Spirulina subsalsa PCC 9445: one gene and its partner. The protein of the gene in region 1 binds, or shares a complex with, the protein of each later gene. Links are inferred from orthologs where the notes say so. Each region holds a gene or a part of one and is shown on either strand. Other genes may lie near its edges.

Region 1 (3,193 bases):
ATTTGTCTCACCAGTAACGACGTGATTTTAAATGTGACCGGACCCGCTCATCCCTTCCTCGATTATTTAAAAGCTGGAGTCCCCGTAACGTTAGCCACAGATGACGAAGGAATTGGCCGGATTGATCTCAGCCATGAGTATTGGCAGGCCGCCATTCACTACGGTTTAGGTTATGTAGAATTAAAACGTTTAGCTCGCAATAGTTTGGAATATAGTTTTCTGCCCGGAGACAGTCTCTGGTCTAGTCCAGAGTACCGTTCTTTGGTTGCTCCCTGTCAAGGCGATAATCCCGGCAGTGGGACTATATCAAGCGGATGTGCTAATTTTTTAGCCAATCATGAACGAGCCAATCAACAATGGTTGTTGGAAGCTCAATTTTCTCAGTTTGAAGCGGCGCCTTGGCCCTAGGAACAGGGAACGCCGGATCTGGGAACAGGCCAGAGGCAAGAGGTCATAGGTAATAAGCAACTTGAACAAGTTAAGCTTGTGTGCATTTTGTCAAGTCCCCTGTTCCCCGTTCCCTGTTCCCTTGACTTCAATTTTGGACACAACCGGATTTTCCCACCTCCCCTGTTCCTTCCCGTTCCCTAGACTTCTAACATTGAGCCTTAACTTGTCAAGATTGGGTAATAGGTAATGGAGAATACTAATCAACTCCCGACTCCCGATTCCCGACTCCCGACTCCCCCGTTCCCTAGACTTCTAACATTGAGCCTTAACTTGTCAAGATTGGGTAATAAGTAATAATTCTTGATTCCCCGACTCTCCGACTTATTCAGCAAGCCCTAATTACTGATATGATTAGCAATTTAAGTAGTCTTGGGGATGTTCTCCCTCCCCAAAATATTGAAGCCGAAGAGGCTATTTTAGGGGGAATTTTACTAGATCCTGAAGCCATTGGACGGATTTTAGACACCCTACAAGCCGATGCCTTTTATATAGAAGCCCATCGTTCCATTTATCAAGCAGCCGTTGCCTTACATAATGGAGGTAGACCGACGGATTTAATGACCGTCACCAGTTGGTTACAAGATCACAGTCTGCTTGATAAAATTGGCGGTATTGCCAAACTAACCCAACTGTTAGAAAGAACCGTTTCTGCTGTCAATATTGACCGTTATGCTGCCATTGTGATGGATAAATATGTCCGTCGTCAACTCATTAGCGTGAGTTATGAAATTGGCACATTGGGTTTTGATACTACCCAAGGATTAGAACAAGTTCTAGACCAAGCAGAACAGAAAGTTTTTCAAATTACCCAAAAACGCCCACAACAAGGTTTAGCTCCTCTTTCTGATGCCTTAATTGAGACATTTTCTGAATTATCTAGCTTACAGGAGGCTACATCACTCCCCGGATATACCTGTGGTTTTTATGATTTAGATGCCATGACCAGTGGTTTCCAACGGTCGGATTTTATTGTGGTAGCTGGACGGCCATCTATGGGGAAAACCAGTTTTGCTTTAAATATTGCCACGAATGTGGCAAAACAACATCAATTACCTGTGGCCGTTTTTAGCTTAGAAATGTCTAAAGAACAGTTAGCTCAAAGGGTTTTAGCTGGGGAAGCCGGAATTGAAAGCAATCGTTTACGTTCAGGGACTATTTCGGGAACAGAAATGGAGGCTATTTCTCGGGCGATTGGCGAATTAGTAGATTTGCCTATTTATATTGACGATAGTGCAACGTTGAGCGTCATGCAAATGCGTTCAGAGGTGCGTCGATTACAGGCTGAAAAAGGGGGTAAAATTGGTTTAGTTTTGGTGGATTATTTACAGTTAATGGAAGGGGGAGGAGATAATCGGGTACAAGAAATTGCAAAAATTACCCGTTCTTTAAAAGGGTTAGCTCGGGAAATAAATGCTCCTGTGATTGCTCTTTCTCAATTGAGTCGGAGTGTGGAGTCTCGGACGAATAAACGCCCTATGATGTCAGATTTAAGGGAATCGGGATCTATTGAACAAGATGCGGATATGGTGATTATGTTGTATCGGGATTCTTACTATAATCCCGATTCTCCAGATCGCAATCTGGCTGAGGTGATTATTACGAAACACCGCAATGGTCCAACGGGAACAATTAAGCTGTTATTCCAACCGGAGTTAACGAAGTTTGCCAATTTAGCTTAGGGAGTCGGGAGTCGGGAATCGGTGTAGGGGCGCAATGCTTGCGCCCTAGGGAGTCGGGAATCGGGAATTGGCAATAGTCAGGAGTTTTGGCTATTCACTAGCTACTAGCCACTATTCCCCCTCTCCCCCTCTCCCCACAGCCCACATCTAAAAAATTTTGCTTAAACTCTAGACATTTTTGAGAGAGGATGTATAATAGTAAATGCGCGCAAAAAAAGAGCGCGGTTTTTTTCGGGGGTATAGCTCAGTTGGTAGAGCGCCTGCTTTGCAAGCAGGATGTCAGCGGTTCGAGTCCGCTTACCTCCATGAGACTTGGAACGTTATAGAATCTGGGGCTGAAGGGATTTACTCAATCCTTACTTGCCCTAAATTACTCAATGTTTACTCCTCATAGTGGCACTGGACAATTGCTCTGTCAAGGGGATGCTTACCTCCATTCTTGAGAGAACAAGAGTTTGAGGTAATCTGTTTGAATTGGCCTATTGGTGTTCCCTAGATTCTCTTGTTTCTCGATTGGGATCCGGGAAATCTTCGCCGTTTGAGGACAAGGAAAAGTTAACAATTTTGAGATACTGCATCACATTGAGGAGAAATTATGGTAGGGGAAGCCGTTAAGGAATGGCAACAGGGGAGCTTGTTGCAGGTGGAAATTGAGGATGTGGGCGATCGCGGCGAAGGAGTCGGACGTTGGCAGGATCGAGTGGTATTCGTGCCGGATACTGTCACGGGGGATCAGGTTTTAGTGCGTCTAGTTCAGGTGAAACGCCAATATGCTCAGGGCAAATTGCAAGAAATCTTAACCCCTTCCCCCCACCGCATTCGTCCCCGGTGTATTGTGGCGGATAAATGTGGGGGCTGTCAGTGGCAACATATTGAGGACTCCTATCAACACACCCTGAAACTCAATATCATCCGTCAAGCCCTCCTAAGAATTGGGGGGTTTAGTGATCCCCCTCTGGAGCCCTTCCTCCCTGCCTCTGCTATGTTAGGCTACCGCAACAAGGCCACCTATCCCCTCGCTCGTTCGGGCCAAGGTCAAGTACAAGCGGGCTATTATCGTAAGG
Region 2 (3,296 bases), 4.6 Mb from region 1 along the record:
CACAGACTACAGTGAGGACTTACCCGCAATTATTGTGATTCACGAGTGGTGGGGCTTAAACGACAATATTAAGATGATGAGCGATCGCCTGGCCGGAGAAGGGTATCGCGTGTTAGCGGTGGATCTCTACGGAGGAGAAACGGCAGATAATCCCGAGGCCGCCCTACAATTGGTCACAAATGCTAACAATAATCCTGAACAATTGTTAGATAATCTCGCCCTCGCTTATCACTACTTGAAAACAGAACACAATGCCCCAAAAGTTGCCAGTTTAGGCTGGTGTTTTGGGGGGCGTTGGTCTTTAAATACCGGCCTGCTATTACCAGATCAATTAGATGCCGTGGTCATCTATTATGGGGGCGGTATGGAGACAGATCCCGAACGATTAAAAACTCTAGAAATGCCCATTTTAGGGATTTTTGGCGAACTGGATCAAAACCCCTCAGTGGAAACGGTGCGAGAATTTGAAGCCACCTTACAAGCGTTAGGGAAAACCGCAGAAATCCATATCTATAAAGGGGCAGATCATGCCTTTGCCAATCCATCCGGCACTCGTTATAATGCTAAAGCGGCCGCCGATGCTTGGGAAAAAACGATTGATTTTCTCAACCGTTTTTTAAAGGGTCAAGAATCTAGTACATCTAACAGCGAAGCATAACGCATCTGATCCAATTCTTGGATTAGTTTACAGAGGTTTTGTAATTCTTGGGAGTAGTATTGGAACTGGTCAGCATCTTGCACCGGATCGAGTTTTTTTAACTGCTCTAAACAGTGGCGGCGCGTCTTTTCGTAGGTTACACGCTGAAGAGAGGCGATCGCCGCCCGAATCAACAAAGGGGCGCGGAGAATCTCGTGGGGCTGGTTTTCGTCTAAATACAACAAGGGCAAAACGGCATTCATTTCTGTAGAATGGGTGGCGCTTAACTGGCGTAAATGTTTGAGTAACTCTTGAGGATGGACGGTTTCTGCTTCTAGGATTTTGCGCCATAAAAAACGATGGGGCGCAAGGCTAAAAATTAGATCATTCTCTTCTAATTGTTCGACAATTTCCTCCCGATGGTGGGGGCAGTGGAGATAAATCAACAGCAGGATAAATTCTGCCCGATTCAGTAAATTTTTCTCGCTGTCAAGTCTAGGAATTCCTTGATCGGGCTGATTAAATTTACGCTTAGGTCGTCGCAATTGGGCTTGCAAGTTCTGACTATAACTGCTGACTAAGGAACTATTCCCCTGACTCAACAGTTGGGCGCAATAATTCACATAGTAGGTGCGTTTATTGACATCCTCTAAATGGTTTAACAGTTTGACCATTTCTTTAGAAACTTGTTCAAACTGATTCGCTTGATTGAGGTCTTTATTCACCAATAACTGTTCAATTTGCCAATCAATCCATAAGGGGGCTGTTTCTAGTTTTTGCAGATAAATATTAGCCGCGTCAGCACTGGATTTTAGAAACTCATCCGCATCTTTACCTCCCGGTAAATTAAAGACTCTTAACTGTACTTGCCCGGAATAAACTAAGGGGGCAATTTCTTCAATAGCCCGCCGTGTCGCTTTTGTTCCTGCTGCATCGGCATCAAAGTTTAAAATCACCTGTTTGGATTCGGTATAGCGCAAAATCCGTTTCAGTTGATCGGGGGTGAAAGCGGTTCCCAAGGACGCGACAACGGGGGTAATTCCGGCCGCGTGGAGGGCGATCGCATCAAAATAGCCCTCTACCACCACCACCCGATCCTGTTTGCTAATTTCAGCCTTAGCTTGATCTAACGCAAAGAGGGTTTTTCCTTTACTAAATAAGGGGGTTTCCGGGGAGTTTAAATATTTGGGTTCATCATTGCCTAATGTCCGACTACCAAAGGCAATGACACGCCCTTGAGCATCACAAATGGGAATCATCAGGCGATCGCGAAAATAATCATAATAACTATCCCCATTTTTTCGCGGTTTAATCAATCCCACTTGTTCTACTAAGCTAGAAGAAAAGCGTTTTGCATCGACTAAGTACCGATAGAGGGTTTCCCAGCCTGTGGGAGCATATCCTAACCCAAATTTTTGAATTGTAGCCTCACTCAGTTGACGTTTTTTCCGTAAATAATCCCAAGCGGTTTCTCCTTGGGATTGTCGTAAAGCGTGTTGAAAAAAACTGTTAGCAATAGCCGCGATTTCATAGAGTTGTTCCCGTACCGAAATTTCTCGCTGTAAGGCTTGACTTTCTTCCGGGGAGTTCATCTTAACCGGAATCTGATACCGTTGGGCAAGTTCTAATACTACCTCGGCAAAGGATTGTTTCCCCAACTCCATCAAAAACTTAACCCCACTTCCCCCCATGCCACAGCCAAAACAATAAAACATTTGTTTACTGGGACTAACCGTAAAGCTAGGGGTTTTTTCCTCATGAAAAGGACACAAGCCTACGAAGTCTTTTCCCCGTTTCCGCAAGACGACCTGTTCTGCTACAATTTCCACAATATCGACTCGTTCTGTAACAGCATCAATGGTGTCTTTATGAATGCGAGGTAGGTTCATTGAAGGTTTCTATTGAGGGCGTCTAGGGTTCGTCTGGTGTAGAAATTACAGTTCTATTCTACCTTGCTTGATTTGTTAAGAAATTTTAAATTAAGAAATGTAAATTTTTCTGGACAAGATCCGGGGGTTCTGGGATGATTTTTTTATAAAAGTTTTTTCATAATGGGAGTGGTTGCACTAATTTTAAAAACCCACACATTCCCATTATCTAGGATATCATCTAAAAAGTCAAAAGTCAAGCCGCGAAACCCCTTTTCACCCAATCTACTTTATTCATTTGTTATACTGTCATGAGTGCAATTCTGCACAATGTCGTAATCTGTAGTTTTCACGATGAAATTGCAAGTATCTCCTTTACTCATCGCCCTGCTTTCCACGAAAGTGGGGGCTTTAATGCTAACTCCGGTTCAGGTGGGGGCGATTCTGCCTCAAGAGACTCAGATCAATGGGGGCGAGTCTAAGGTAACCATTGAAGTGACGAGAGTTGAAGTCGATTCACCCTCAGAATTCCAGGCCCAAAGGCAATTCCAAGCCCAAAGACAACGCAGGGGCGACCAAGATTATGATTCTAACCGGGATTTCGATACGAACCAAGATTATGATGGAGGTTTCAGAAGAAGACGCCGTTAATTCATGGGAACGCATAGAAACGGGGGATGATTCCCCCGGTTGCTGTGAACGATAGACATGACAGAAATTTTAGCGAACTTAATCACGCCTCTGACAGTGGAAACCTTTGTTGGGGAAATCTGGACTCAAAAAGCGGTTTA

The links.
Region 2: the proteins of dnaB (region 1) and dnaG are in contact, whole or in part, in a crystal structure (PDB 2R6A), measured with the Geobacillus stearothermophilus proteins. The link is inferred for Spirulina subsalsa PCC 9445 from one-to-one orthologs. Residues at the interface, in WP_033016901.1 of Geobacillus stearothermophilus: Ser13, Glu15, Ala16, Gln18, Glu91, Leu92, Asp94, Ala95, Val96, Pro97, Thr98, Ala99, Ala100, Asn101, Tyr104, Tyr105, Ile108; in WP_049624496.1 of Geobacillus stearothermophilus: Lys456, Leu457, Leu458, Pro459, Ala460, Asn463, Ala464, Leu467, Leu535, Leu536, Ile537, Ala538, Gln544, Glu545, Asp548, Tyr549, His552.

What each region holds. Positions count from the first base shown.
Region 1 is NZ_JH980292.1:4,748,879-4,752,071, reverse strand. What follows is about bases 98-2,963. They hold dnaB (replicative DNA helicase), read left to right. Parts: upstream 98-797; coding sequence 798-2,129; downstream 2,130-2,963. Other genes in these bases: rlmD (23S rRNA (uracil(1939)-C(5))-methyltransferase RlmD), read left to right, coding at 2,725-2,963; SPI9445_RS0121660 (adenosine deaminase family protein), read left to right, coding at 98-408. In the rest of the region: more of SPI9445_RS0121660, read left to right, coding at 1-97; more of rlmD, read left to right, coding at 2,964-3,193. UniProt on the Escherichia coli protein: The main replicative DNA helicase, it participates in initiation and elongation during chromosome replication. Travels ahead of the DNA replisome, separating dsDNA into templates for DNA synthesis.
Region 2 is NZ_JH980292.1:103,243-106,538, reverse strand. The notes cover bases 76-3,044. They hold dnaG (DNA primase), read right to left. Parts: upstream 2,527-3,044; coding sequence 625-2,526; downstream 76-624. Other genes in these bases: SPI9445_RS0100945 (hypothetical protein), read left to right, coding at 2,860-3,044; SPI9445_RS0100960 (dienelactone hydrolase family protein), read left to right, coding at 76-658. In the rest of the region: more of SPI9445_RS0100960, read left to right, coding at 1-75; more of SPI9445_RS0100945, read left to right, coding at 3,045-3,156; SPI9445_RS0100940 (cupin domain-containing protein), read left to right, coding at 3,214-3,296. UniProt on the Escherichia coli protein: RNA polymerase that catalyzes the synthesis of short RNA molecules used as primers for DNA polymerase during DNA replication.